Regions from separate parts of the Bacillus sp. SH7-1 genome, predicted to be linked through region 1. Evidence: riboswitches for the same ligand, from Rfam matches in the RefSeq annotation. Region 1 holds a riboswitch; each other region holds the start of a gene.
The links. Region 1 has a riboswitch for S-adenosylmethionine ahead of DN390_RS30035 (ECF-type riboflavin transporter substrate-binding protein). Riboswitches for the same ligand answer to the same signal wherever they lie in the genome.

Region 1 (7,496 bases):
TCTTCAAACGTTTATATGTTTAATACAGCATTAAAAATCGCAGGTGTGGATTATGTGAAAAATAGTTCATTAAATATTAAACAGGAATACTTTGATAAAATGAGATATTATTTCAGGCAATTTGGATTAGGTGTTCCAACAGGCATCGATTTACCGAATGAAACAGCTGGACAAATTGGTAAAAAAGATAACCAACCAGGTTTCTTATTAGACTACTCAATTGGCCAGTATGACACGTATACACCGCTTCAGCTTGTACAGTATATTTCAACAATTGCAAACGGTGGATATCGAATGAAGCCACAGATTGTTCAAGAGGTTAGAGAGCAAACCGCTCAAAAAGATGAGATTGGTAAAGTGGTGCATTCAGTAGAACCAATCGTTTTAAATAAAATAGATATGAAAGAGGAATATATAAATCAAGTAAAGGAAGGATTTAGAAGAGTTTTCCAAGAAGGTGATGGGACTGGAGTAAAGACATTCCAAAAAGCACCGTATAAACCAGCGGGAAAAACAGGGACAGCACAGACAGTATACGGTGGAGAAAGTGATATTGGAAGAAATGAAAAAGGTGAGCGAAGAGAATGTTATAATTTAACATTAGCAGGATATGCGCCATATGATAATCCAGAAATAGCATTCTCTGTAGTTGTGCCATGGGTTATTAATGATAAATCTGGTATTAACTCTGATATTGGAAAAGAAATATTAGATGCTTATTTCGAATTGAAAAATAAGTGATTGACTGGAGAAACGATAAAAATAGATAGTTCTAAAGAGGATTAAAACATATGAAATGTTATAGAAACTAGATGCATTTTCATATAGGGATAGATTCAAAATGGGTGATAGTGAGGAATAAAATTATGCTATCAATTATTCACATTTTATAAATTAAATCATATATTGATAGCATAGGACAAGCTGAAAAGCTTTTTCTAACCTCACAGAACACTCCTTATCACGGTTAGGCATCTACTTATGTAGATGCCTTTTTTAATTTATTAACTGACAATTATTTATCAATCTAAAGCAGTAAGTATATTAGGACTATTAGGGGAAGATTGACTGTAATAATTACAGTATGATTAATAAGAGCATTTAAATGTAAGGAGTGAGAAATAAGTGCTAAATATTTTAGTGGTTAACTTTCCGGCAGAGGGACATGTAAATCCTACATTAAGTTTAGTCAAAGCCTTTACTGAACGGGGGGATCACGTACATTATATTACAACAGAACACTTTAAAGGCAGAATTGAAGATTTGGGAGCTACCGTTTATACCCATCCAGATTTATTAAAGGAGATTTCTATTGATACTGAAACTTCATATGGGTTGAATTCTTTCTTTCATGTACATGTTCAAACTTCTTTATATATATTAGAAATTACGAAAAAATTATATGAAAGCATAAATTTTGATTTCGTAATTTATGATATATTTGGTGCTGGAGAGTTAGTAAAGGAGTATTTACAAATTCCAGGTGTAGTTTCTTCTCCTATATTTTTAATTCCTCCAGAAATTTTAGAGACTTTACCTTTTCATCCAAATGCAGAAATACAATTCCAACCCGATGAGCTTTCCGGCCAATTACTATATCAAATGGAACATAAATTTGGCGTAAAGCCTAAAAATAATCTTCAATTTATGCATAATAAGGGAGATATTTCTCTCGTGTACACAAGTCGTTATTTTCAACCTAATAGCGATTCATTCGGAGAAAATAACATTTTTATTGGGCCGAGTATTTCAAAGCGTAAAACAAATGTAGAGTTTCCACTTGAATTGCTTAAAGATAAGAAAGTGATTTACATTTCAATGGGAACACTACTTGAAGGACTCGAACCATTCTTTAATACATGTATTGATGCTTTCTCAGATTTTGATGGGTTAGTTATAATGACAATTGGTGATAGAAATGATCGTTCTAAAATTAAAAAAGCGCCAAATAATTTTATAATTTCTTCATACGTACCCCAATCAGAAATATTAAGTGAAGCAGATGTTTTTATTACACATGGCGGTATGAATAGCGTTCACGATGCCATTTATTTTAATGTCCCATTTGTCATAATTCCACATGATAAAGATCAGCCAATGATAGCACAAAGATTAACTGAGCTTGAAGCAGCACATTGGTTATTGAAAGAACATGTTAATATGCAAACTTTGAAAGAAGCAGTAACAGATGTACTTTCAAATGAAAAGTATAAACATGGTATACGAAAACTTAACGATAGTTTTTTAGAATGTGGGGGTTCCAAAAAAGCAATTGCAGTTATTGAATCTCTTTTAAATAAATAGTGTCAACAATATACAAGCATAGAGGTTCAATCTTTATGCTTGTATATTATTATCCCGCAAACTGCACAGCAGTATTTGCGTGTAAAAAAGCAGTATCAAAAACAGGTACAGTAAGGTCGTTTTGGGAAATAAGCAAAGGAATTTCAGTACATCCTAGTAATATTCCTTCTGCGCCATTTTGAATTAATGATTTTGTAATTTGTAATAGTTTTTCTTTTGATGTTTCTGAAATAATTCCTTTACTTAATTCATTTAAAATAACATGATGAATAAAATTTCTTTCCTCTTTATTTGGGATGATTGTCTCAATGTTATAATTTGCTAGACGTGATTTATAGAAGTCTTGTTCCATCGTTTGTTTCGTACCCAATAGTCCAATACGCTGTATATTCTGTTCTACCATTTCTTTAGCACTTACATCACCAATGTGAAGAAGCGGGATGGATATTGCACTTTCTACTTCTTCAGCAAATAAATGGACCGTATTGGAACACATTAATAAAAATTCAGCTCCAGATTTTTCAACCTTTTTTGCAACTGTGACTAATTCGTTTTTCACTTCTTCATACTGATGATTTTGTAATAAAGTAGTTACCTCATCAAAGTCCATGCTATATAAAACAAGCTTTGCATTTTGATCATATTGAGAGAGTGTAAGTGTATTAATATGTTTATAGTATAACGATGTAGATTCCCAACTTAGTCCACCAATTAAACCAATTACTTTCATCGTACATTCCTCCCGTAACTATTTTGAATTTATTATTTCATAATTCCGATAAGAATACAATGATTTAAATGTACCGTTAAATAAAAAATAAAAATAATTAGAAAAGTATTGAAATTTATACTTCTTAGTGCCATAATACGAATTACAAATTAATACTTATCCAGAGAGGTGGAGGGAACGGCCCTATGAAACCTCAGCAACCCCTATGTACATTTATAGGAAGGTGCTAATTCCGCAGAGAACACGATGTGTTTTTTGGAAGATAAGAGGATTCTTGAACGTGAAAGAAAATGACCTCTTATGTAAGAGGTCATTTTTTGTTGTATAGAAAGGAAGTGTCGATGCATAATTCATTTTCAAAATAAATATAGAGTAATAAAAGTTGACTAATATGAGAGGGGAATTGAAATGAACAAATTATCAACAAAATTAGTAGTAGCAATTGGAATTGGATCGGCTTTATACGGGATATTAGGACTTTGGGGGTTTTCTATTGCACCAAATACATTTATTAAACCTGCATTAGCTATATTAACTGTTTTTGGAGCTTTATTTGGTCCAGTGGCAGGACTATTAATAGGACTTATCGGTCATACCGTAACAGATACAATCGCTGGATGGGGTATTTGGTGGGGGTGGGTTATTAGTTCAGGAATTATCGGCCTTGCAATGGGTCTCATTCAAAAACGAGTTGGCTTTAGTGTGAAAAACGGGACGTATAATAAGGGTGATATTTCTAATTTAGCCATTACTGGGTTAATTGGTATTGTCATTGCAATTATATTTGCTGGGGCATTCGATATTATTGTGATGGGAGAACCGTTTGACAAAATTGTTATACAAGTATTAGGAGCAACAATTGCTGATGTTATTGTGTTTTTAGTTCTTGGATTGCCAATTACAATTGGTTTAGCGAAATCTAATAAGAAACATACACATTTAAAAATTGAAAAGTAGGGATGTTAACATGCAACCAATTATTTCTTTTGAACAATTCAGCTTTCAATATGAACATGCAGCACAGCCTACTGTAAAAGACATTACGTTTCATATATATCCTGGAGAAAAAGTACTAGTTGCTGGACGTAGTGGTTCAGGGAAGTCAACGTTAGCTCATTGTATGAATGGGCTAATCCCATTTTCTTATGAAGGGACTAGTACTGGTACTATTTTAATTGACGGAAAAGATCCGAGGAAAGGAAGTGTTTTTGAACAGAGTAAACAGGTTGGAACAATTTTGCAAGATCAAGATGCACAATTTATTGGTCTTACAGTAGAAGAAGATGTAGCTTTTTATTTAGAAAACGAATGTGTAAATCAAGTTGATATGAAAAAGATTGTTTCGGATTCATTAAAAAAGGTGAAGATGCATACTTTTCATAAACAAAGTCCACATGAATTATCAGGAGGGCAAAAACAAACTGTTTCTCTAGCAGGTCTGTTAACAACAAATGCTGATATATTATTGTTCGATGAACCGTTAGCAAATTTAGATCCGCTAAGCGCCATACATACAATACAACTAATTAAAGATATACATAAACAATATAATAAAACAATTGTAATTATTGAACATCGAATAGAAGAAATGTTAAACCTGGATTTAGATAAAATCATTTTAATTGATGAAGGTGAAATTGTTGCGATTGGGACACCTGAAAAGATTTTAGCGTCAAATATATTACCATCTATAGGCTTAAGAGAACCTATGTATATAGAAGTATTAAAGAGATTACATTTTGATAGTAATAATGACGTAATATACCCACTTGAAAATCTTCATAGGGAAAGTGTTAGTAGCGTAATAAATGAGTGGATGGAGAAGCAAGTTTTTTGTAAAGACACTCCTACAAAAAAAGAATTATTGAAAGTAGAGAACTTGTCATTCTCATATTCTAATAAACAAAAAGTATTAGATAATGTGAATTTCTCTATATATAAAGGGGAAATAGTAGCACTTTTAGGCCATAATGGAGCTGGAAAATCAACATTAGCTCATAGTCTTATAGGGATAAACAAAACAAAGAATGATAGGATTTTAATTGATGGAGTAAATATTAATTCTTGGTCTATTCGTAAACGCGGTGAGGTTATATCTTATGTGATGCAAAATCCTAATCATATGATTACTCAACCTACTGTTATGGAAGAGGTTTCGTTTTCATTAAAATTAAAAAAAATTTCAAAGGAAGAAATTAAGCTTAGAGCGGAAGAAGCGTTAAAAGTTTGTGGTTTGTATCCATTTCGAAATTGGCCAATTCAGGCGTTAAGTTATGGACAAAAAAAGAGATTAACGATTGCATCTGTACTAACAACAAATCCGAAACTTATCATATTAGATGAACCGACAGCGGGACAAGATTATTATCATTATAAACAATTTATGTCGTTTATTAGAAAATTAGCTGCAAAGAGAATATCGTTTATTTTGATCACACACGATATGAATCTCGCATTGGAATATACAGACAGAGCGATAGTTTTACATGAAGGGAAAATTATTGCGAATAATACCGCTTCTATTGTGTTAGGGCATCCAGAAACGTTACAAAGAGCGAATCTAAGGGAAAGTTCATTATTCAAACTAGTTAAATTTAGTGGGATTGCATATCCCGAAAGGTTTATAGAACTTTATTTTGATGTTAAGAGGAGGGAGGAAGGTGTATAGTACATATTTTCATCGCATGGATGGAGCAGTAAAATTGTTGTTATTTATTTTTTGTATGACGCTTACTTTTTTATTTTTTGATTTTCGTGTATTGCTAGTTGTATTTTTGATTGGATGTATCGGACTTTTAGTTGCCAAAATTCCATTTCGTAAAATTTTTATTGTTTTTAGTGTTATATTCACATTTAGTTTATTAAATTCTGTCATGATTTTATTTATTACACCAACCCATGGATCTGAATTAACCGAATCCTATACTTCGTTTGTGCATATTGGGTATGCAACAATTACGTATGAAACATTATTTTATGCAGCTACACTGTCATTAAAATATTTTACTTTATTACCATTCACACTTATTTTTATTTATACGACTGATTCAAGCGAATTCGTGAGTAGCTTAAGTAAATTTCGTATTCATTATAAGATTACATATGCAATAAATATTGCATTACGTTATATACCTGATATTCAGTCCGAATATAAAGTTATTAAACATGCGCAAGAGGCGAGAGGAGTAGCTTTTGAAAAAGGAGAAGCCAGTTTATGGATTCGCATGAAAAACCGTGTCTTAATTTTCTGGCCTTTAATTATTCATTCTCTAGAGAGAATCGATACGGTTTCAAACGCAATGGATTTAAGGGGATTTGGAAAGAAAGATACACGTACGTGGTTTTATACAAAGAAAGCAAAAAGTAGGGATTTCTTTGCTTTCTTTGTAGGTGTTTTTATTTTAATTGCTGCAGTATATTTAAAATTACATGTATTTCAAAACTTTTGGTATCCATTTTAAAGCACTCTCAAATGAGTGCTTTTACTTATTTTTATATAGACATGCTCAAAAAAGGGATATTTACATAATGTATAATACGAACCAGTTAAAATGATCAACTACCTATTAGTTTTCAAACCAAAAGGAGGAGAAAATATGAGTTACGGTGGTTCTTGTGGTTTTGGTGGAGGTTTCGCTTTATTAGTTGTGTTATTTATTTTGTTAATTATCGTTGGATGCAGCTGCTGGGGCGGAGGGTACTAATTTCTAATTAGTCTCCACAAATGTAAACTAAAAAAACATAAAAGATACTTATGTATCGAAACAAATAAAAAAGGAGCAATTATGCTCCTTTTTTATTTGTTCTCATATGAGTTCTGATTACATTTTGGGAATGTAATTGTCAAAGTGGTACCTTTATTAACAACGCTTCGGATTTTTAAACTACCTTGCATCGTTTCAATAATCTTAACAGCAACCATTGTACCTAAACCTGTACCTTTCGTTTTTGTACTAAAATACGGTTCGCCAAATCGATTTATTTGCTCTTGTGACAAACCAATTCCGCTATCTTCAATTCGTATTATAACTTTATTATTACTAATAGATGAGGAGATATTTAAAGTGCCACCATTAGGCATTGCTTCAATACCATTTTTTATTAAGTTTAAAAAACATTGCTGAAAGTGCTGTTTATTTCCAACTATTGTTGCCGTAGAGAAATCTTTTGTAATATGTATTGTATTCATATTACATAAAGGTAAGATCATATTAATAACTCGATTTAACTCTTGTTCTACTGAAATCTCATCTAATTTTTCTGAAGCAGGTTTGGCAAACGTTAAATAATCATCAATTATTCCTTGGGCACGATGTAATTCTTCAAGTATATGCTTAATATACTCGTCTCTTGATTCTGGAGTTAAATTTGGTGTTTTTAAAAGTTGAGTAAATCCTTTTACAACAGTTAAGGGATTTCTTACTTCGTGCGATATACTGGCAGCTAGTTGACTGACAATTTC
Region 2 (7,496 bases), on a different contig from region 1:
TCGCAGGATTATTAAAAATTATCACGAAATAAGTAAAAGTTTAGCGAATAATGGTTTGAAATAATAAAACGTTTTCTATATGATAAAGGTAAAGGTTAGTAAAAAAGTAGGTGAATTTATGACAGTAACATTTTATTCATATCCAAAGTGTGGCACATGTCAAAAAGCAAAGAAATGGTTTGAGGCAAACGATGTAGCATATGAGATGATTCATATTGTTGAAAATCCACCATCAAAAGAAGATTTACGTAATTTACATGAAAAAAGTGAATTACCATTAAAAAAATTCTTTAATACAAGTGGAATGCGTTACCGTGAACTTGGTCTGAAAGATAAGTTGAAAGATGCAAGTGAAGACGAAATGTACGAGCTTTTAGCATCTGATGGCATGTTGATTAAACGTCCAATTGTAACAGATGGAACGAAGGTAACACTTGGTTTTAACGAAGAGCAGTTTGAAAGTGTGTGGAAAAAGTACCAATAAGGTATTTTTACATAATTAATACATTCACTGGAGGTACAGTCATGAGCATTCCAAATAATTTACGTTACTCTGAAGAACACGAATGGGTAAAAACTGAAGGTAATGAAGTTGTTATCGGTATTACTCACTTTGCACAAGGTGAGCTAGGCGATATCGTATTCGTTGAACTTCCTGAAGTAGGTGCAACAATCGAAGCTGACGAGCCATTCGGCAGCGTAGAATCTGTTAAAACAGTTTCTGAGTTATACGCACCTGTAAGCGGTAAAGTTGTAGCAGTAAACGAAGAATTAAGTGACCAACCAGAACTTGTTAACGAATCTCCATACGAGGGTGCATGGATGGTTAAAGTTGAACTTTCTGATGCAAGCCAAGTTGAAAAGTTATTAACTGCTGAAAAATATGCAGAAATGACAAACCAAGACTAATTATAGTCGACTAAAGGACAGCCTTTGTGCTGTCCTTTTTTATTTTGTGTTACATAATGCATTTAAAAACGAGTGCGAATGAATAAGCTATTATGGGAATGAATGTTTTTCGGTAAGGTTTCATGGGGCTTTGTAATCTGAACGAGCCGCTTGCGCTTTTCATTATGATCCAGCTCCAGCGGCTAGAACAGTCGGTCATTTCACTCCTTCACTTGAGGCAAAAGGCGCCTCTAGCTCAGGAGTTCCAATGCCCTCCTGTTCTGAACGAGCCGCTTGCGCTTTTCATTATGATCCAGCTCCAGCAGCTAGAACAGTCGGTCATTTCACTCCTTCACTTGAGGCAAAAGGCGCCTCTAGCTCAGGAGTTCCAATGCCCTCCTGTTCTGAACGAGCTGCTTGTGCTTTTCATTATGATCCAGCTCCACCTCTTAGCCCTTCATGTCTAAGAACCTTCCGCACGAGAAGACAAAAAGCGTCTTCTGTGCGAAAGAACCTTAGCCAACAGGGCTAAACAGTCGCTTCTGCTTTTCTTTTGCAAAAATAAACAGGAAACAACATGAAAATAACGAATATACTATATACTAAGTTAAAGGTTGTATAGTATATGGTGATCGGGTGATGACATATGATTTATGTAGAAAAAGTCATTATTGTAGAAGGTACATCAGATAGAAGAAAGATTGAATCTATTATTCGGGAACCGGTGGAAATTGTTTGTACAAATGGTACAATTGGTTTGTCGAAAATGGATGAGCTCGTTGATCAGTTTTTTGATAAGGAAGTGTATGTGCTAGTGGATGCTGATGATGCTGGAGAAAAGTTAAGGAAACAATTTCGAAAAGAATTTCCGCAAGCAGAGCATATTTATATTGATCGCTCGTACCGAGAAGTGGCAACTGCGCCATCTTCACACTTAGCAAATGTATTATGGGGAGCTGACATTGACGTTTATACAGAATATTTACGGTAAGGAATGATAGAAGTGATTGACTGGACAGGAGCCGAAGCTACAGCCTTAATAGAGAATGAAGAAAAAACAGTGTTATATGTATATACTCCAATGTGTGGAACATGCCAATTAGCAAAAAAGATGTTAACGGTTGTTGAGATGACAATTGAGGATCTAAAAATTGGGATGTTAGATTTAAATTATGCTCCGCATTTAGCGAAAGAGTATGGAATCGAAAGTGTACCGTGTTTACTTGTTTTTGAAAATGGGACACTCATGAAGAAGATATATGCATTTCATTCGGTTGAATATTTATATACGGAATTAAAGTAGGCGGCAAAGTTTTTGCCGCCTCGACATATTTCTTGGGAAATATGTCGAGATGCAGGGTGATTACAGTATTTGTCGAGCGAAAGTAACAGGATTGCTCTTTAGTGAGAGGGAATGGTATGTGTAATAGAAAGTGATATGAAGGATGTGATTTAGGGTGAAATTATATTCTTTGCTGCAATCATTTGTAAATTACGCTAATGGTCAATATCATTTAGAGCCGCTTTTAAGACAAGGAGAAAAAACTGTTAATTTCCGCTTTGGAGATGAAAGTTGTTCGTTACAAATTTCAAGAGATTATATAGAGCTGCTACATGAGGAAAGAGGAACAGAGCAAATTGTTTGTGTAGATGAGGAAGATATAAAACAATTGGTGAACGGCAATGTACGATTGCAAATGCTAATGAATGATGGACGTGTGCAATATTCGGGAACGTATCGAACGATGCTATTAGTTGAATCGATGTTTCATATATGTAAACCAATGTCAGTAGGTGCTTAAAATTCTGAAGTTTCATTTTTTGCGAAAATTTCTGTTGACATGGTGTATGGATATTGATACAATTCAATTCATAAAATATAGACAATTTCATAAATTACAAATCAGACGAAAATGTAATCTGATTTCTCTTATCAAGAGAGGTGGAGGGACTGTGCCCTGTGAAGCCCGGCAACCGTCAACTTATGTTGAAATGGTGCCAATTCCTGCAAAGCGAATGCTTTGAGAGATGAGAGAGAGGGATAATGTTGTTATATACGCATATAAACCTTTCTGCTTCTCTAAAGCGGAAAGGTTTTTTTGTTGTTTGAATGTGGAGGACATTCAAATAATAAAAGTAGTGATAACGGTGGACTACACGCATCAAAAATAAAAAATTGCGGAGTCGATCAAAACAAAATAGGGGTGATACACCATGATTTTATTAGAGAATGTAAAGAAAATATATAAAGCAAAAAGCGGTGATGTCACTGCTGTAGATAATGCCAATTTAAAAATAGATAAAGGTGAAATATTTGGTGTTATCGGATATAGTGGTGCTGGAAAAAGTTCTTTAATTAGATTATTCAATCAGCTAGAGAAACCAACTTCTGGCCAAATTACAATTGCAAATCGTGTCATTTCAGCAATTACAGGAAGCGAACTTCGTAAGGCAAGACAAGAAATCGGAATGATTTTTCAACACTTCAACTTACTGTGGTCACGAACTGTACGTGAAAATATCGAGTTCCCACTTGAAATTGCAGGTGTCGATAAGGCGGCGAGAAGAAAACGTGTTGACGAGTTAATTCACCTTGTTGGATTAGAAGGAAGAGGAGACGCGTATCCATCCCAGCTAAGCGGAGGACAAAAGCAACGTGTTGGGATTGCAAGAGCGTTAGCTAATAACCCACAAGTACTTTTATGTGATGAAGCAACGTCAGCTCTTGATCCAGAAACGACAGATCAAATTTTAGATTTATTATTAGATATTAATAAGCGTCTCGGTTTAACAATTGTACTCATTACACACGAGATGCACGTGATTCGAAAGATCTGTAATCGTGTTGCGGTAATGGAGAAAGGAAAGATTGTAGAAACTGGTCCAGTACTTGATGTATTCCGTAACCCACAGAAAGACATTACGAAACGATTTGTACAGCAGTTAACGGATTCTGAAGATACAAATGAAACGATTGAAAGTTTAATTGAAAAGTATCCAGATGGAAAAGTAATTCGTTTGCAGTTTATCGGTGAGGCTGTAGAAAGACCAGTGCTTCAAAGATTAATGCAGCGCAGTGATATAGAAGTTAGCATTTTACAAGGAAATATCGCACAAACGAATAATGGTTCTTATGGTAGTTTAGTTGTTCATTTAAATGGTGAGGAAACAGCGATTCAGCAAGCAATAGAGGGAATACATCAAGATCAAGTAGAGCTGGAGGTGATTGCACATGGATAAGTTACTCACAAACGTTGATTGGAATCAAATGTTAGAAGCAACTGGTGAAACGTTATATATGACGGCAATCGCAGCTCTTGCCACATTTGTTTTAGGACTAATTTTAGGATTGTTACTCTTTATGACAGCGAAAGATAATTTATGGGAAAACAAAGCGGTTAACACGGCGATTGGAGCGTTCGTAAACATTTTCCGCTCGATACCGTTCATTATTTTAATCATTTTATTAATCCCATTCACAAAGATTCTGCTTGGAACAATTCTTGGAGCGAGTGCTGCACTTCCAGCTTTAATTATTGGAGCGGCACCGTTTTACGCGAGAATGGTTGAAATCGCCCTTCGTGAAATTGATAAAGGTGTAATTGAAGCTTCAAAAGCGATGGGAGCAAAAACAAGCACAATTATTTTGAAGGTGTTAATTCCAGAATCGTTACCAGCATTAGTATCTGGTATTACGGTTACGACAATTGCTTTAGTAGGCTATACAGCAATGGCGGGAGTTGTTGGTGCTGGTGGCCTTGGAACACTTGCTTATTTAGAAGGATTCCAACGAGGAAATAACGACGTAACAATCGTTGCGACAATTTGTGTATTACTAGTTGTATTTTTCATTCAATGGATTGGTGATCGTGTAACGACTCGAATAGATAAACGATAATAAAAAACGGGAGGATGTTTCAAATGAAAAAATTATTACTTACAGCACTTATTTCAACTTCTATTTTTGGGTTAGCTGCTTGTGGTGGGAAAGATAAAGATGAAAAGAAACTTGTTGTTGGGGCTTCTAACGTACCGCACGCTGAAATTTTAGAAAAGGCAAAACCGTTACTTGAGAAAAAAGGAATTGAGTTAGAAATTAAAAAATTCCAAGACTACGTATTACCAAATAAATCGTTAGCGGATAAGGAATTAGATGCAAACTACTTCCAGCACATTCCGTATTTAGAAAAAGAAATCAAAGATAAAAAATATGACTTTGAAGTAGCAGGGAAAATTCATTTAGAACCAATTGGTGTGTACTCTCAAAAGTATAAGAGCTTAAAAGAACTTCCAGACGGAGCGACAATTATTATGAGTAATTCAGTTGCTGACCATGGACGTGGTTTAGCAATTTTACAAAAAGAAGGCATTTTAAAAATTAAAGACGGATTAGATCCAGTTAAAGCGACTACAAAAGATATTGCGGATAATCCGAAGCATCTAAAATTCAAAACGGATATCGAGCCTGGTTTATTGCCACAAGTGTATAACAATAAAGAGGGCGACGCTGTTTTAATTAACTCGAACTATGCAATTGATGCGAAGTTAAACCCAGAAAAAGATGCAATTGCAATTGAAAGTAATGATTCACCGTACGCAAACGTAGTAGCCGTTCGTAAAGGCGATAAAGATAAGAAAGAAATTAAAGCTCTTGTAGAAGTATTGCACTCTAAAGAAATTGAAGACTTTATTAATAAAGAATATAAAGGGGCAGTTGTTCCTGTAAAAGAATAATTGCTGCGGAAGGGCTGGTGTATGCCGGCCCTTTTTATAACTACATAATTATACGGGAGTAGGGGACATCATATGAAAAAGGTTCTATTGTCAGTTGTTACAGCGCTGTCTGTATTTACATTAGCTGCTTGCGGAGGGAAAGAGGAGAATAAGCTTGTTGTGGGAGCTTCTAACGTGCCGCACGCTGTTATTTTAGAAAAGGCTCAGCCGATATTAGAGAAAAAGGGTATTAAATTAGAAATTAAAAAATTCCAAGATTATGTGTTGCCGAATAAAGCGCTAGCGGATAAGGAAATTGATGCGAACTACTTCCAGCACATTCCTTACTTAGATAAAGAAATTCAAGAAAAAGGATATAAAATTGTAAACGCAGGAAAAATCCATTTAGAGCCAATGGGCATTTATTCTAAGAAATATAAAAGCTTAAAAGACTTGCCAGATGGCGGGACAGTTATTATGAGTAATAACGTAGCGGAGCGTGGCCGTATGTTAGCATTGTTACAAAAAGGCGGCGTTATTAAATTAAAAGACGGAGTAGATGTTGTTAAAGCAACAGTAAAAGATGTTGTAGAAAACCCGAAAAACTTAAAGTTTAAAACAGATGTTGAGCCTGGACTTTCACCGAAGCTATATGAAAATAATGAAGGAGATGCTTTATTTATTAATTCAAACTACGCAATTGATGCAAAATTAAATCCAACAAAGGATGCAATTGCGATTGAAGGATCAGACTCACCGTATGCAAATATTATTGCAGTTCGTAAAGGTGACGAGAAGAAAAAAGAAATTAAAGAGCTAGTAGAAGTACTGCATTCAAAAGAAATTCAAGATTTTATTAATAAAGAATATAAAGGTGCTGTACTTCCGGTAAGTGAATAAATATAAGGAAAGGACTGGGAAATTACCAGTCCTTTTTTCTTTATATAAATAAGAAGAAAGGTGTATCATAGAAAGATGTGAAGGAAATACTTATATACATTTGTGAAAAAATTGTTACTTTTTTTCGTCGTTTGCGATATCATTTTATTTGATATAAAATTAGAATGAGAATAAAATGAGAATATGAACGTTTTAGGAATTTTTAAAATGTATATATAGGATTAATGGAGGTATTGAGATGGCTGGTTCTACATTAACGGTTAAAGACTTACACGTATCAATTGACGGCAAAGAAATTTTAAAAGGTGTAAACCTTGAAGTAAAAGGTGGAGAAATCCACGCAATTATGGGACCTAACGGAACAGGTAAATCAACTTTATCTTCTGCAATTATGGGTCACCCAAAGTATGAAGTAACAGAAGGTAGCATCATCATCGACGGTGAAGATGTATTAGAAATGGAAGTAGATGAGCGCGCACAAGCAGGTCTATTCTTAGCAATGCAATATCCAAGTGAGATTAGCGGAGTAACAAACGCTGACTTCTTACGTTCTGCAATTAATGCACGTCGTGAAGAAGGCGATGAAATTTCTCTTATGAAATTTATCCGTACATTAGATAAAAACATGGAATTCCTAGAAATGGATCCAGAAATGGCACAACGTTACTTAAACGAAGGTTTCTCTGGTGGAGAGAAAAAACGTAACGAAATTCTTCAATTAATGATGATTGAGCCAAAAATCGCAATCTTAGACGAAATCGACTCAGGTCTTGATATCGATGCATTAAAAGTTGTATCTAAAGGTATTAACGAAATGCGCGGCGAAGAGTTCGGTTGCCTAATGATTACGCATTACCAACGTTTATTAAACTACATCACTCCAGACTTCGTTCACGTTATGATGAACGGTCGTATCGTTAAATCTGGTGGCCCTGAGCTTGCACAACGTCTAGAAGCTGAAGGTTATGACTGGATTAAAAAAGAATTAGGTATTG
Region 3 (7,496 bases), on a different contig from region 1:
CTAATATCTCCATATATATGTAAACGAGGGAGGAGAATTTTCATGAAGGTCAGTGGATTATATAAAATAGAATGTTACATTTTCAAAGGTATTAACCGATACTTTGATCAAAAAACATTAAATATCTTTTTCAGCAATATTACTCATATCGGTGGTGCTACTTTCTCCATCACACTCACACTGTTCTTTTTAATTTTCGCAGGTGGAACTTTGCACCAAGCTGCAATTGCAACTGCTATTTCGTTAGCAATTAGCCATATTCCTGTGCAAATATTAAAAAGATGGTATCCACGAAAACGTCCTTATTTAACAATTCAGGATGCAAAATATCCAGTCCATCCATTAAAAGACCACTCTTTCCCGTCTGGTCACACAACAGCCGTTTTCTCTGTCTTTATTCCATTTATTTGCTATAATCCAAGCTTATTTATTTTTCTATTACCGTTAGCATTATGCGTTGGTATTTCGCGCATTTATTTAGGGCTTCACTATCCGTCTGATGTATTCGTCGGTATGTGCCTCGGCACTTGCTCTGGCATCATCTCTTTTTATCAATTCATCCCACTTTTCACATAAAGGAGTGATATGATGAGAGTCGCCATTTTTACCGATACTTTTACGCCACAAGTGAACGGGGTTGCGAAAACATTAGAGCGGTTAACACGATATTTTCAGAAAGAAAAAATCGCCTATTCTGTTTTCGCACCTCAGCATACAGCTGAAGATAATTTCGTAGCGAATGTAAACAAGATGAGAAGTATCCCGTTAGCAATATTATATCCAGAATGTCGCTTTTCTTTTCCTACTCCGCGCATTAAACGAGAACTTCTTTCTTTTAAACCTGAAATGATTCACATTGCTACACCTTTCAACATGGGACTTTGTGGATTGTATTATGCAAAAAAGTTAAACATACCAGTTGTCGGTTCTTATCATACTGATTTCGATGCTTATTTACGCTATTACAAAATCGAATTTCTCTCCAATATGCTTTGGAACTATTTAAAGTGGTTTCATAGTCATATGCAAAAAAATTTCGTACCCTCTCCTGAAACATTACATCAATTAAAACATAAAGGCTTTCAGGCCCTCTCTATTTGGGGACGTGGTGTAGATTGCAATCTCTTTCATCCATCTTACAATACAGACCTATTCCGAAAAAAATATAATATTACAGCGAAATACGTCCTTTCCTATGTTGGACGGATTGCTCCTGAGAAAGATATTGATACGTTGCAAAATCTTATCGTTAAATCAGCACATACTCGAAGCGACATTCATTGGCTTATAGCAGGAGACGGTCCTCTAGCAACAAGTCTTCGTGAAGATGTTCCGAAAACAAATGTCACGTTTACTGGCTATTTACAAGGTGCAGATTTAGCTGAAGCATATGCTTGTTCTAACATCATGGTATTTCCATCAGCTACTGAAACATTCGGGAATGTTGTACTTGAATCGCTTGCATGCGGTACACCTGTCATCGGTGCAAATAGTGGCGGGGTTAAGAATATTATTACAGATGGAAAAACGGGAGTTCTTTGTCCACCAAAAAATGAGGACGCATTTCTATCATCCATTTATTCTTTATTACAAAATGAAGAAAAACTGGAGCAGATGGGAATGGCAGCTTCATCTTATGCGAAATCAAAAAGCTGGGATGAGATCTTTCGTGGCTTGCTTAACCAATATGAAGAAGTCCTTCAGCATAACGCATCAGAGTTGCTTGCTTAAATAGAAAAACTCCCTTCCAAAAAACGAAGGGAGTTTATTACACAGTTGTAAACTTTACTTGAATAAATGATACACAAGGTGAAATATCACTTTATTCTTATATTCATTATAATAAAAAACAAACATAAACAAACAGACTTGTAATAAAAACCCACAAAAATTAATATATGGTTATGCAGTATTTTAACTGTATAGTAATTTTAAGAATTCCCCTTAAAATCAACTTACTCACATACCTTTATACGGTAATTGTTCCCCAATTTCTGTATACCAAAAAACCTTTCATTCATTTGAAAGGTCTTTTTGAGCCTGCACATATTCTTCTTTCGTATTCACATTTATAAACCAATCTGCATTCGCTTGTACATCTTCACCAGCAATATATTTCACATTACATTGTGATAAAAGCTGACCCATACTTCTTTTTTCTTCTTGAAGCAAAGTATAAATCTTTTCTTTCACGCGGTTATGATACGCTGCAAGTAGCGGTTGTTTCCTTCCATTAATAATAGGTACAACTGCATCACACTCATCACCCGTTTGCTCCAGTAAAATGGTAAACCATTCATGCGAAACATTTGGCGCATCGCAAGGCATAATAGCATACCAATCTGCTTCTATGTATTCCATACCTGATACAATCCCTGCAAGCGGTCCATTCCCTTTATAGTGCGGGATATCTTCTATAACAGGAACTTGTACGAATTGCTCTACTCGCTCTTTTATATCAGAATGACTAATGACTACAACATCTTGGAGCGTCCTTGTCATCACTTTCAAAATATGCTCAATAAACGTACTCCCTTGCCAGCTCGCTAACGCTTTCGGCTCACCGAATCTACTCGACATACCGCCTGCTAACACAATTCCAGCCCATTTACTCATTGGCGATGCAGCTCAAATGTAATATGACCTAGTTCTGGTAAAATTAATTTATTCATCGCAAGGCGAACCGCTCCGCTCGATCCTGGCATCGAGAAAACTACTTTGCGCCCAATTGTACCACCAATCGCTCTACTTAACATTGCGCTGCTTCCGATATCTTCTAAATAACTAATCATGCGGAACAACTCACCAAATCCGACAATTTCTTTATCTAATAACGCTGATACTGCTTCAATTGTGACATCGCGTTTCGTAATACCAGTTCCGCCATTTGTTAATACAACATCTACGTCTTCCTTATGATAACCAGCTAACACAGCTTGCTGAATACTTTCTTTATCATCTTTTACAATTTCATAAGAAGTCACTGTATGGCCTGCTTCTTTTAACAATTCATGTAATAGTTGTCCGCTCTTATCTGTCTCTTCTGTACGTGTATCGGAAATCGTTACAATCTTGCAACGCACTTCTTTTGGCGCTTGTTTTTTATGTTCGGTTACGCTCATTTTTTATCTTTCCTTTCTTAAAGACTTTTCTTCATTTTATCATACATACCTTTACACAATTATGTATGAAGCCGATGATGCATCATGATACAATATAAGTATACTAATCCACAAAAAGGAAAATATAAAACATTCTTTCTTATCCCCTATAGACTTCACATCGTTAGCTATCCTTTAACTTTTCTTATATTTTCTACATAGTAGAATGCAGTTTTTAAAATTACACTACCAAATCAATCGGAGGTCTACCTATTATGGAACTATACAAAAAATTAACAACAACATTCATCCTCTTATTCGTCGCTTCCATCACTGTTGGCTTTTCTCTAAAAGGCGCAATTCCATACGCTACATTAGTAAGTATTCTATTCGCCACGCTATTTTTACTAAGCAGTGCATTTTGCGCGGGTAAAGCACGTCAAATGAAAGGTTGATTACATATGTTCCAGAAGAAACCAACCCTTTGCAAATCATGCAAAACAGAAATATAAACGTATGAAAAAATATATTGAGCTAGAAAGAGAAGTACATTGTCATTCATGTATTCAAATAATAAGTAAAAAAAATAAAAAAAGCTTTGCGCTCACTGCGCAAAGCTTTTTTTCATATATTATAGACCAGCTTGCTCTTTTAAAGCTGCAGCTTTGTCTGTACGTTCCCATGTTAGATCTACATCAGTACGTCCGAAGTGGCCGTAAGCTGCTGTTTGTTTGTAAATTGGGCGACGTAAGTCTAGCATTTTAATAATACCAGCTGGGCGAAGATCGAAGTTGTTACGAACTAGTTCTACTAATACGTCTTCAGATACTTTACCAGTGCCGAATGTATCAACTGAAATTGATACTGGTTGTGCTACACCGATTGCGTATGCAAGTTGTACTTCTGCTTTATCAGCAAGACCAGCTGCTACGATGTTTTTCGCAACATAACGAGCTGCATATGCTGCAGAACGGTCAACTTTTGTTGCATCTTTACCAGAGAATGCACCGCCACCGTGGCGAGCGTATCCACCGTAAGTATCAACGATGATTTTACGTCCTGTTAAACCAGCATCACCTTGTGGTCCACCAATTACGAAGCGGCCAGTTGGGTTGATGAAGAATTTCGTTTCTCCATCCATTAATTCTGCTGGAACTACAGCCTTAATTACATGCTCTTTTAAATCGCGATCGATTTCTTCCCATGTAACATCTGGATGATGCTGTGTAGAAATTACAATTGTATCTACACGTACAGGTTTACCATTTTCATCATACTCAACTGTAACTTGCGTTTTTCCATCCGGACGTAAGTATGATAATGTGTCATCTTTACGTACTTCAGTTAAACGGCGAGCTAATTTGTGAGCAAGCGAGATTGGAAGTGGCATTAATTCTTGTGTCTCATTACATGCGAAACCAAACATTAAACCTTGGTCTCCTGCACCAATTGCCTCAATCTCAGCGTCAGTCATTTGACCTTCGCGTGCTTCTAGCGCTTGGTCAACACCCATAGCGATGTCAGCAGATTGCTCATCGATAGATGTTAAAACTGCACAAGTTTCTGCATCGAATCCGTATTTTGCGCGTGTGTAACCAATGCCTTGAATTGTTTCACGAACGATTTTTGGAATATCTACGTAAGTAGAAGTCGTAATTTCCCCCGCTACCAATACTAAACCAGTTGTTACAGTTGTTTCACAAGCTACACGTGCATTTGCGTCTTTTGATAAGATCGCATCTAAAATTGAATCAGAAATTTGGTCACAAATTTTATCTGGATGTCCTTCAGTTACAGACTCAGATGTGAACAGATGACGTTTTTTTGTCATGTGGTAAACCTCCCTACAGTAATTGTATATATTGTACGGAACTCATCCTTAATTTGCCACAAACTGCGACATACATTTATTCTCCCACAAGCATACAGAAAAACCTTTCCTACTTTACATAGAGGAAAGGTTTAATTTGCTACTTGCATACTGCTTTTTGCCCTTCGCTCTTATCGTTCGAGACCTGTAGCCTCGCACAGGTTTTAGCACCTATTCACCTGTATTTACCACTACAAGTGAGGTTGCTGGGCTTCATCGGGCCTGTCCCTCCGCCAGCTCGGGATAAGAGAGTATCCGTCCCAACCTATACTAAAGAAATGATATTCATTTGTCAATTAATATTCACATTTTCCTGAAAGTTTTTCTCAATGCGCCTAAATTGAAATATTAATAAGGAAATAATGTATTCACACAAACAAAAAGAAATAAATAGTATACATTATTTATATAATTGTGTTATACTCTTGTTGGGGATTACGAGAAATATTTCATTAAATGAAAAGGATGGTATATAAATATGAGTACTGTGAATGTCCAAATTGGTTTACACGAATTATTGAACGGAAGCAATGCACAGATTCAACTAAGTGTTCCGCAATTAGTGGAAAAAGTATTAATGCGAAATGAAGGGAAATTGACTTCGACTGGTGCCGTTTCTGCTTCAACAGGAAAATATACAGGACGTTCTCCTAAAGATAAATTTATTGTGAAAGAAGCATCGGTTGCTGACAAAATTGCTTGGGGAGCTGTGAATCAACCGATTTCTGAAGAACATTTTAATAAATTATATACTAAAGTTTTAGAATACTTAAAAGAAAAAGAAGAGTTATTCGTCTTCAATGGATTTGCAGGCGCTGACCGCAATTACCGCCTACCAATTCAGGTTATTAATGAATATGCATGGCACAATTTATTTGTACATCAATTATTCATTCGTCCAACTGAAGAAGAATTAACAACTCATGAATCAGAGTTCACAATTGTTTCTGCGCCGAATTTCAAAGCTGATCCAGCTGTTGACGGTACAAACTCTGAAGCATTCATTATGGTTTCATTCGAAAAACGTATCGTACTAATTGGTGGTACAGAATACGCTGGAGAAATGAAAAAATCAATCTTCTCTATTATGAACTTCTTACTACCTGAACAAGATATTCTTTCTATGCATTGCTCTGCAAACGTAGGTGAAGAAGGCGACGTGGCACTATTCTTCGGATTATCTGGAACAGGTAAAACAACATTGTCTGCTGATCCAAACCGTAAATTAATCGGCGATGATGAGCATGGATGGTCTGATAACGGTGTATTCAATATTGAAGGCGGTTGCTACGCAAAATGTGTAAACCTTTCTCACGAGAAAGAACCACAAATTTTCGATGCAATCAAATTTGGATCTGTTTTAGAAAACGTTATCATTAATAACCAAACGCGTATCGCAGACTATAACGATACTACTTTAACAGAAAATACTCGTGCTGCATACCCTATGCATGCGATCGACAATATCGTACTGCCAAGTGTTGCTGGACACCCAAATACAATCATTTTCTTAACTGCTGATGCATCTGGCGTATTGCCTCCAATCAGTAAGTTATCAAAAGAACAAGCTATGTATCATTTCTTAAGTGGTTACACTAGTAAACTAGCAGGAACAGAGCGCGGTGTTACATCTCCGCAAGCAACATTCTCAACTTGCTTCGGTTCACCATTCTTACCACTTGATGCATCTCGCTATGCTGAAATGCTTGGTGAAAAAATCGAGAAACACGATGCGAAAGTATTCTTAGTAAACACTGGCTGGACTGGTGGCGAATACGGCGTTGGAAAACGTATGAACTTAGGTTACACTCGTGCAATGATTCAAGCTGCATTAAACGGCGAACTTGCGAAAACAGAAACAGCTAAACATGACATCTTCGGTCTTGAAGTTCCACTTCACGTACCAGGTGTACCTGACGAAGTGTTAATGCCTGAACAAACTTGGGCTGATAAAGCTGCTTACAAAGCAAAAGCAATCGAGCTTGCAAATGAATTCAAAGAGAACTTCAAAAAGTTCGACAGCGTATCTGAAGACATTATTAACTTAGGCGGTCCAATCGCTTAATTGCAAACTTTCTGTTGGAATAACCCTTTTACTCATATGAATAAGTGTCGTGTAACCGTAAAGTTCCGCGTACTCACCGACAAAACCCAATGCGGCTTAACGGTTCACACACTTACATAAAAAAGAAGCTTACGTTTTTTACGTAAGCTTCTTTCTATATCTTCTCTCTTCATCCGTGATGTAGTTCGGAAAAATTACAGAAAATTCATTTTATAATTATTCACTTTTCGTTTTTTATGATAAAATTTACATATACAGGAAAGGGTGAGTCCTATGAAAAATTTTTCTCGTACAGGAAAAATATTATTCAGTTATGGAGCCATTCAAATGTTTTGGGGACTTGTGATGCTTAACGTTAATTTATTTGAGCATACAAGTGAAACGATAAAATACATCATTCTAATTACCGGACTAGTTTGTTGTATTATATCCAACTTTTTCAAAGAACCTAAGGGTCATA
Region 4 (7,496 bases), on a different contig from region 1:
CCATCAATACCGATTTCATAGTCACCACTTAATAGTAGTTTTAACTGTTGTTTACGTGGTTGTGGTTTTAAATTCACTGTTAATCCATCTAAGTTCTTTTCTAGTTCACCTTTTAAATATTCACCAGTCTTTTTAGCTAAAGCGTTATCACTAGTTAATAGTTCAATTGTTACTTTGTCAGTACCAAGTTCTTGCTTCGCTTTTTTCCAGTTTTCTTTTGCTGTTTTCACATCATCTTTGACTAGATTTCCATTTTCTTCACGGAAGTCATTGCCTTCTGGGCTCTTTGCAAATTTCGCAGGAACCATTCCTTCAGCTGGAACAGCGCCGTTATTTAAGATTGTTTCTACGTAAGCTTTTTTATTCATTGCTCCGTTAATAGCAAGGCGTGCATGTTGATTTTTTAATGTTTCATTTTTTTGATTGAGTCGTAAAAATTGAATGCCAACTTCAGCGCGTTCTTTGAAGTTTGGATCGCTCTTATATTTATCAACAAACTCCGCAGTTAAAGCAACGCGATCAATTTGTCCTGAATCATATAAGTTAACTTCTGTAGACTTATCTTTAACGACATTGAAGTTGATTTCTTCTAATTTTACAGTTTTAGCATCCCAATAGTTAGGGTTCTTCTTCAATTGGAAGCTTTGTTCATGTTTCCAGTTATCTAATGTGAAAGCACCGTTGTAAATTAAATGATTTGTTTCTAAACCGTATTTATCGCCTTGAGACTTTAAGTACTCTTCATTAATTGGCAAGAATGTTGAGAATGTCGTTAAGCTTAAGAAGTAGGGAATAGGACGGTCTAGTTGTACTTCTAATGTTTTGTCATCAACGGCTTTGACCCCTAGTTGATCAATTGGCAATTGTTTTTGGTTTATTTGTTTAGCATTCTTTATATCGAAGAATAAGAATGCATATTCAGCTGCTGTATCAGGATTTATGGCACGTTGCCAAGCGAAGACGAAGTCTTTTGCTGTAACAGGAGTACCGTTTGACCATTTTGAATCACGTAGGTGGAATGTGTATTTTGTTTTATCGGGACTAACGTCAACTGACTCGGCAACACCAGGAATAGGTGTATTATCTTCTCCCATTGCATATAAACCTTCAAAAACATTTCGCATTACGTTCATGGATTCCCCATCCGTTGCTTTTGCAACATCCATTGTCGGAATTTCTGAAGCGAATGATAAGTTAATTGCCTGTTTATCAGGTGCTTTATCATTTGCTTTCGCTCCGCTTGCATTATCTTTATTTCCCCCGCAAGCAGTTAGTAGTAGACTTGCTCCTAAAACAGATGCAACAACAGGTACGACTTTTTTCTTCATTGTTCTTTCCTCCCTAAATGTGTTGTTCGTAACGTCATAATGTCCATGTCGTGAAGTAGCTATAGAAGAAGATAAAACCTATTATGAATATTTGTTTATAGGTAATCAGGTGTTCTATATGTATATACATGTCGAACTATAATCTGTCGTTATATGTTTCAACATAGGAGACATTATATTTTGATGGTGAAATATTTCGTTTCTTTGATTATTTAGAATATTAACACTGGAAAGAACTATATGTCAATAATAAAAACGGAATGTTAATTTCTCGAAATAATATATTAAAAAAGTAGATTCCCGTGTATTAAGGAACCTACTTTTAATGCATTTTGTGAAAAAATAATTAGTATGGTGGAATAACGTTGGTCAAAGTTACAATTTATTTTTCAATTTTTGCCCATTTGAAGTTTAATTGACCTGCAAAGTCTACTTGCACAATTCCTTTCACATAAGAACGTTCTAAATAAGATTCTCCTTTTTGATAAAGAGGAGCGATAACAGAGTCTTTAAATAATATTTTTTCAGATGCTAGTAATGCTTCCCAGCGAGCTTTTTCATCACCAGCTAAAGTTGTTTTCACTTTTGCTATTGTTTCATCGAATTCCTTATTAGAGTAATGATCTAAGTTATAAGGGTTATTCGTTGTAAATAGCTCAAGGAATGTAATTGGATCAGCAAAGTCAGGGCTCCAGCCATCAATTCCGATTTCGTAGTCACCTTTTAATAAAAGCGAAACTTGTTGCTTACGCGGTTGCGGTTTTATATTTACTGTTAATCCATCTAGATTCTTTTCTAGTTGTCCTTTTAAGAATTCACCAGTTTTCTTATCAAGGTCAGCATCACTCGTTAATAATTCTAATGTTATCTTTTCAGAACCAAGCTCTTGTTTAGCTTTTTTCCATAACTCTTGTGCAGATTTTGTATCAACTTTTGTTAAATCGCCGTTTGCAGTACGGAAGTCTTTTCCTTCAGGTCCTTTTGCAAAGTTTTTTGGAACGAGACCAAATGTTGGTGTAGAGCCATCATTTAATAACGTATTTACAAAGGATTTTCTATCAATTGTTTGATCGATTGCTTGGCGTGCAGAAACGTTTTGAAGTACTTTGTTTTGTTGATTCATACGTAAAAATTGTACGCCTACGTTTGGACGTTCTTTAAAGTTAGCATCTTTTTTATATTTATCAACAAAGTCAGATGTTAGTTTTATACGATCTAATTGTTTTGACTCGAATAAATTTACTTCTGTTGATTTTTCTTTTACGACGTTAAAATTGATTTCTTCTAGTTTGACAGTATCTTTATCCCAATAGGTAGGGTTCTTCTTAAATTTAAAGCTTTGTTCGTGCTTCCAATCGCTTAGTGTAAAAGCTCCATTGTACAAGATTGTATTATCTTCTAAAGCGTACTTATCACCTTGTGCTTTAAAGAATTCCTCATTAATTGGTAGAAATGTTGGGAATGCTGTTAAGCTAATAAAATAAGGAACAGGACGCTCTAATTCTACCTCAAACGTATGGTCATCAACTGCTTTTACACCAAGTTGGTCGGCTGGAAGTTCTTTGTTGTTAATTTTTGTTGCGTTTTTAATATCAAAGAATAAAAATGCATATTCAGATGCTGTTGCTGGATCTACGGCACGTTGCCAAGCGAACACAAAATCTTTCGCTGTAACAGGAGTGCCGTTTGACCATTTTGAATCTCGCAAATGGAATGTGTATTTCGTTTTATCGCCACTTACTTCATGAGATTTTGCAACACCAGGAACAGGTTTGTTACCTTCACCAAGATTATACAAACCTTCAAATACGTTTCTCATTACTTGACCAGAATCAGTATCTGTAGCACGAGCCGTATCCATTGTTCGTATTTCAGTAGGTGAAGATAAGTTTAAAACCTGTTTACTAGGTGCCTCGTCTTTTGCATTTGCTCCGCTTGCTTCGTTTTTATAACTACCGCAACCAGTTAATAAAATACTTACTCCTACAACTGATGCAATACCGGGTACAAACTTCTTTTTCATTTGATTTTCCTCCTAAATAATTAAGTTTGGATGATGATGAGGGAAATGAAAAATAAAAAATCCCTCTTTTCATATTGAGAAAGAGGGATTTTTACGTACAAGTTATGCACCCGTATATAAACGAAGTCCCTCATTCTATCTTTCAAGCATAAAGCTTGCAGGAAGTGGCACAGTATTCAAAATGAACCTGTTGCCGAGGTTTCAAAGGGCCAGTCCCTCCACCTCTCTTGATACAATGAGTAAACGAATAAATTTTATTAATTTTTGTGTTTCTTTGATAATTCAAAATCTTACACCTTGAATAATAAAGTGTCAACCAAATGGAATATAGTTTAAATTTTCAGTTTTCTTAAACGGAAAAACCACTGCATATGGCAGTGGTTTTTCTACTAGAAGTTAAAATTATCTGGATCTGGACCAACGCGACGATCTTCATTTAGAGCTTGAATTGCTTTCATATCATCAGCACTTAATTCAAAGTCAAAGATGTTTGCATTTTCAATAATGCGATGTTCTTTAATTGATTTAGGAATTGTTACAACTTCGTTTTGTAAATCCCAGCGTAAAATAATTTGCGCAGTTGATTTATTATATTTTGTCGCAATTTCTTGTAACGCTGGATTATCTAGTAGTTGTCCTTGCATTAATGGTGACCAAGCTTCAAGCTGGATATTATGTTCTTTACAGAATGCATGTAACTCTTCTTGTGCTAAACGTGGGTGGTATTCCACTTGGTTGACCATTGGCTTAATTTCAGCAATTTCAAATACGTCTTGTAAGTGGTGAATGTGGAAATTACTCACACCGATAGCGCGAACACGGCCATCTTTATAAAGCTTTTCTAATGCTTTCCATGATTCGGTATATTTCCCTTTTACAGGCCAATGTACTAAATATAAATCTAAATATTCTAGACCTAATTTTTCTAATGTAGTTTCAAATGCTTGAAGTGTTGTTTCATATCCTTGATCGCTATTCCATACTTTTGATGTGATAAATAATTCTTCACGTGCAACACCTGATTCACGGATTGCTTGTCCAACACCATCTTCGTTTTGATAAATTGCTGCAGTATCGATGCTGCGATAGCCATTTTTAATTGCTGCTTTTACAGATTCAATTACTTCTGAACCATCTTCTACTTTAAAAACACCTAAACCGAACCAAGGCATTTTTACACCGTTATGTAATGTTGTATAGTCTTTTAAACTTGTTAAATTCATATTATTTCCCCCTAGCTTTTTTGTTTGTTGCTTCTACTGCTTTTTGAATTGCCTCCGAAAAATTATATTCATATAAAGCTTTGAGACCTTCAGCTGTGGAACCACCGGGTGTTGTTACTTGTTCGCGGAGGTTACCTGGATCTTGCATTTGTTCAAGCATAGAAGCAGAGCCAGAAATCATTTGAATGACAAGGTGTTTTGCGGTTGCTTCATCGACTCCATAACTTTTTGTTGCTTCAATTAAGCTTTCAGCAAAGTAATAAAGGAAAGCTGGTGCACTTCCAGTAACTGCAGTAAGCTGATGAACTTCCTCTTCAGTGCAAAGTTGCGAAGTACCAATGCCTTTTAAAAGCAGTTGCAGGGTTTCTTGATGCATCTCATTTACTGATTGTCCCATTGTATATAAGGAGATAGACTTTCCAATTTCAGCAGCTGTATTTGGTATAATCCAAGCAACAGGCGTTCCCACGGGAAGTCTTTCTTCTAAATAAGATGGTCCAATGCCAGCAGCTACCGTTACGACAAGTTGATTCGATAGTAACGGAGATAATTCCGCTAATAAACCTTCATGTGCAGAAGGCGGCATTGCTAAAACAATCGTATTAACAGATGTAACATGCTGCTTCCAATCTGTTGTAGTAGACACATTATATCGCGCTTGTAATTGTTCCAGTTTTTCTACGTTTCTTCGGTTAGAAACGATAATTTCTTCGATGTATTCTTTGCTTGTTTTAAGTAATCCGGAAAATATAGCTTCTGCCATACGACCAGCACCAATAAATAGAATTCGATGTTTAGTTAGCATATCCTCTATTCCTTTCTAGTGGAGATATGTTATAAAAAACGATACCATTTTTAAGAGAATTTTGTAAAAAGAAAAGGCTTATCGTGAGAAGGATGAAAATGGAGGGAGGAGGGTTAATACAAATAAGGTTATAAAAATTATTATACTTAAAAAACAGTTGTAATAAAAAATCCCTGAAGCATAACTGCTTCAGAGATTAATAGTTTATAAGTTTATGCTTTTGTCATACCTAACAATACAGCGCCACCGATAATTAAAACACTACCTAGTGCAATAAAGATCAATTGACGTTTTGTTTTCTTTTCACCTAAGAAGACAATTGCACCGAATGTTGAGATAACGATTCCAGTTTGAGATAATGGGAAGCTTGTTGCTACTCCGACACGTGGTAGTGAAAGAAGTAAGAATAAGTTTCCAGTTCCCCATAGTAAACCAGATAAAGCATTACGGATTGCATATTTGTTAAATGGTTTATGTTTAGATGTCAGTACAACCGCACCAACAAACATACCAACTGCTTGTGGTAAAATAGCAGACCAACCATCGATGTTATACCAACGAATAATAATTACATATACAAGATAGCCGAAAGTAGAAACAATTAAAGTAAGAAGTCCTTTTTTCAATTGTCCTGGTGGCTGAGCATTTTCTTTATCATCTAATGATGTGAATACAACACCAACTACGATTAATAGGATTGCAATCGTTCCCAGAATGATCGTTGTAGTAGTAGTCCACTCGCGGAAAGCGATAACCCCAAAGATAGAAGTTGCAACAAGTTGCATACCAGTAGAAATTGTTACGGTAGTTGAAACACCTAGTTTTTCAACTGTTTTTAATTGGTTTACTTGTCCTAAAGCCCAGAATAAACCTGAAATAAAACCAACAATTAAGACTGTCATTGTTAAAGCTGGTTGAGTAAATACATACATAATTGTTGCGAAGAATAGAGCACCGATTGTCATACCTACCGTTTGGCTATATGCACCACCGCCCATTTTTACGCTTACTAATAAGATGTTTCCCCATGCAATTGCAGGAAGAAGCGCTAATAAAATGTCCATTACAAGACTCCCTTCGGTTTGCTATACCAATATAGTTACATATCGTTCTAACGATCGGTAATGCCCCACTAATAGAGTAGAAGATTACCGATCGCTAAAACAGGATGAAGAATTCACGATATAAATGCGTTTTCATTTCTTCATTTTTTGAAACACCTCCATATAATAACAGGAAATTGCCTATTTTAGAAAGTGAATTCAAATAAAATGTATATTTTAATAAGAGGTAAAATTCAGTTATTTCCCGGTGGTATATTTTATTTCCTAAGAAATAAAGAAGCAGCTTCCAAAAAAGCTGCTTTAAAGGTTAGTAATTCTTTTGTTAATAAGCTGAATACATAGCAGAAATAGGAGTGACATACTAATAGTGATAACCACAAGTGTCCAGGCGAGTTGCATATTACTTGCGTCAATGGCCATGTAAATTGCAGTTGGGATTGTCTGTGTTTTACCAGGAATGTTCCCGGCAAACATGAGTGTAGCACCAAACTCACCGAGCGCGCGGACAAAGCTCAAAATCATCCCGCTTAGTAATGCAGGAAATGCGAGCGGAAGTGTAACGTGCAGAAAAACTTGATATTCACTTGCACCAAGATCACGAGCACTTTCTTCAATTTGTACATTTGCGATAGAAAATCCCGTTTTCGCTGATTGGTACATAAGCGGAAATGCAACAACTGTAGAAGCGATGATCGCAGCGGTAGATGTGAACATAATAGACTGCTGAAATAATGATTCAACCCACCTTCCGATCGGGCTGTTGTTTCCAAAAATGATAATGAGAAAGAAGCCGATAACAGTTGGTGGAAGTACCATTGGTAATAAGAAAATCGTTTCTAGTATTACTTTGTATCTCCATGAGGAGCGTGCCAATGCCCGTCCGATTATCGTTCCTAAAATTGTAACGATAATGGTGGCACATGCAGCTACTCGTAAAGATAGAAAGATTGGTGACAAAATAGCATCAAAGCTCATGGCAATTATGATAGGACTGTAAATCCATATTTCTTAAAGATAGATTGTGCGTCTTTTGACTGCAAATACTCATAAAAT

Region 2: linked by a shared signal. The riboswitch ahead of DN390_RS27090 (methionine ABC transporter ATP-binding protein) and the one ahead of DN390_RS30035 (ECF-type riboflavin transporter substrate-binding protein) in region 1 are both predicted to bind S-adenosylmethionine.
Region 3: linked by a shared signal. The riboswitch ahead of metK (methionine adenosyltransferase) and the one ahead of DN390_RS30035 (ECF-type riboflavin transporter substrate-binding protein) in region 1 are both predicted to bind S-adenosylmethionine.
Region 4: linked by a shared signal. The riboswitch ahead of DN390_RS18550 (peptide ABC transporter substrate-binding protein) and the one ahead of DN390_RS30035 (ECF-type riboflavin transporter substrate-binding protein) in region 1 are both predicted to bind S-adenosylmethionine.

Annotation. Positions count from the first base shown of each region.
Region 1 is NZ_QNUD01000067.1:1,648-9,143, reverse strand. Features, by position in the region: gene DN390_RS30050 (peptidoglycan D,D-transpeptidase FtsI family protein) at 1-741, shown strand, start outside; gene DN390_RS30045 (macrolide family glycosyltransferase) at 1,126-2,304, shown strand; gene DN390_RS30040 (aspartate/glutamate racemase family protein) at 2,354-3,034, opposite strand; SAM riboswitch class I at 3,188-3,303, shown strand; gene DN390_RS30035 (ECF-type riboflavin transporter substrate-binding protein) at 3,443-3,991, shown strand; gene DN390_RS30030 (ABC transporter ATP-binding protein) at 4,002-5,702, shown strand; gene DN390_RS30025 (energy-coupling factor transporter transmembrane component T family protein) at 5,695-6,495, shown strand; gene DN390_RS30020 (YjcZ family sporulation protein) at 6,631-6,738, shown strand; gene DN390_RS30015 (sensor histidine kinase) at 6,831-7,496, opposite strand, start outside.
Region 2 is NZ_QNUD01000045.1:2,050-9,545, forward strand. Features, by position in the region: gene DN390_RS27065 (arsenate reductase family protein) at 119-484, shown strand; gene gcvH (glycine cleavage system protein GcvH) at 526-909, shown strand; gene DN390_RS30895 (hypothetical protein) at 1,157-1,420, shown strand; gene DN390_RS27075 (toprim domain-containing protein) at 1,535-1,879, shown strand; gene DN390_RS27080 (thioredoxin family protein) at 1,883-2,191, shown strand; gene DN390_RS27085 (hypothetical protein) at 2,346-2,690, shown strand; SAM riboswitch class I at 2,816-2,923, shown strand; gene DN390_RS27090 (methionine ABC transporter ATP-binding protein) at 3,103-4,128, shown strand; gene DN390_RS27095 (methionine ABC transporter permease) at 4,121-4,786, shown strand; gene metQ (methionine ABC transporter substrate-binding lipoprotein MetQ) at 4,810-5,622, shown strand; gene metQ (methionine ABC transporter substrate-binding lipoprotein MetQ) at 5,695-6,501, shown strand; gene sufC (Fe-S cluster assembly ATPase SufC) at 6,740-7,496, shown strand, end outside.
Region 3 is NZ_QNUD01000030.1:112,039-119,534, reverse strand. Features, by position in the region: gene DN390_RS22475 (phosphatase PAP2 family protein) at 43-576, shown strand; gene DN390_RS22470 (glycosyltransferase family 4 protein) at 589-1,731, shown strand; gene DN390_RS22465 (molybdenum cofactor guanylyltransferase) at 2,014-2,616, opposite strand; gene DN390_RS22460 (MogA/MoaB family molybdenum cofactor biosynthesis protein) at 2,613-3,122, opposite strand; gene DN390_RS22455 (hypothetical protein) at 3,377-3,556, shown strand; gene metK (methionine adenosyltransferase) at 3,733-4,932, opposite strand; SAM riboswitch class I at 5,100-5,221, opposite strand; gene pckA (phosphoenolpyruvate carboxykinase (ATP)) at 5,450-7,036, shown strand; gene DN390_RS22440 (hypothetical protein) at 7,310-7,496, shown strand, end outside.
Region 4 is NZ_QNUD01000021.1:54,670-62,165, reverse strand. Features, by position in the region: gene DN390_RS18555 (peptide ABC transporter substrate-binding protein) at 1-1,328, opposite strand, end outside; gene DN390_RS18550 (peptide ABC transporter substrate-binding protein) at 1,711-3,351, opposite strand; SAM riboswitch class I at 3,484-3,588, opposite strand; gene DN390_RS18545 (aldo/keto reductase) at 3,741-4,574, opposite strand; gene proC (pyrroline-5-carboxylate reductase) at 4,576-5,379, opposite strand; gene DN390_RS18535 (GRP family sugar transporter) at 5,592-6,443, opposite strand; gene modB (molybdate ABC transporter permease subunit) at 6,744-7,418, opposite strand; gene modA (molybdate ABC transporter substrate-binding protein) at 7,424-7,496, opposite strand, start outside.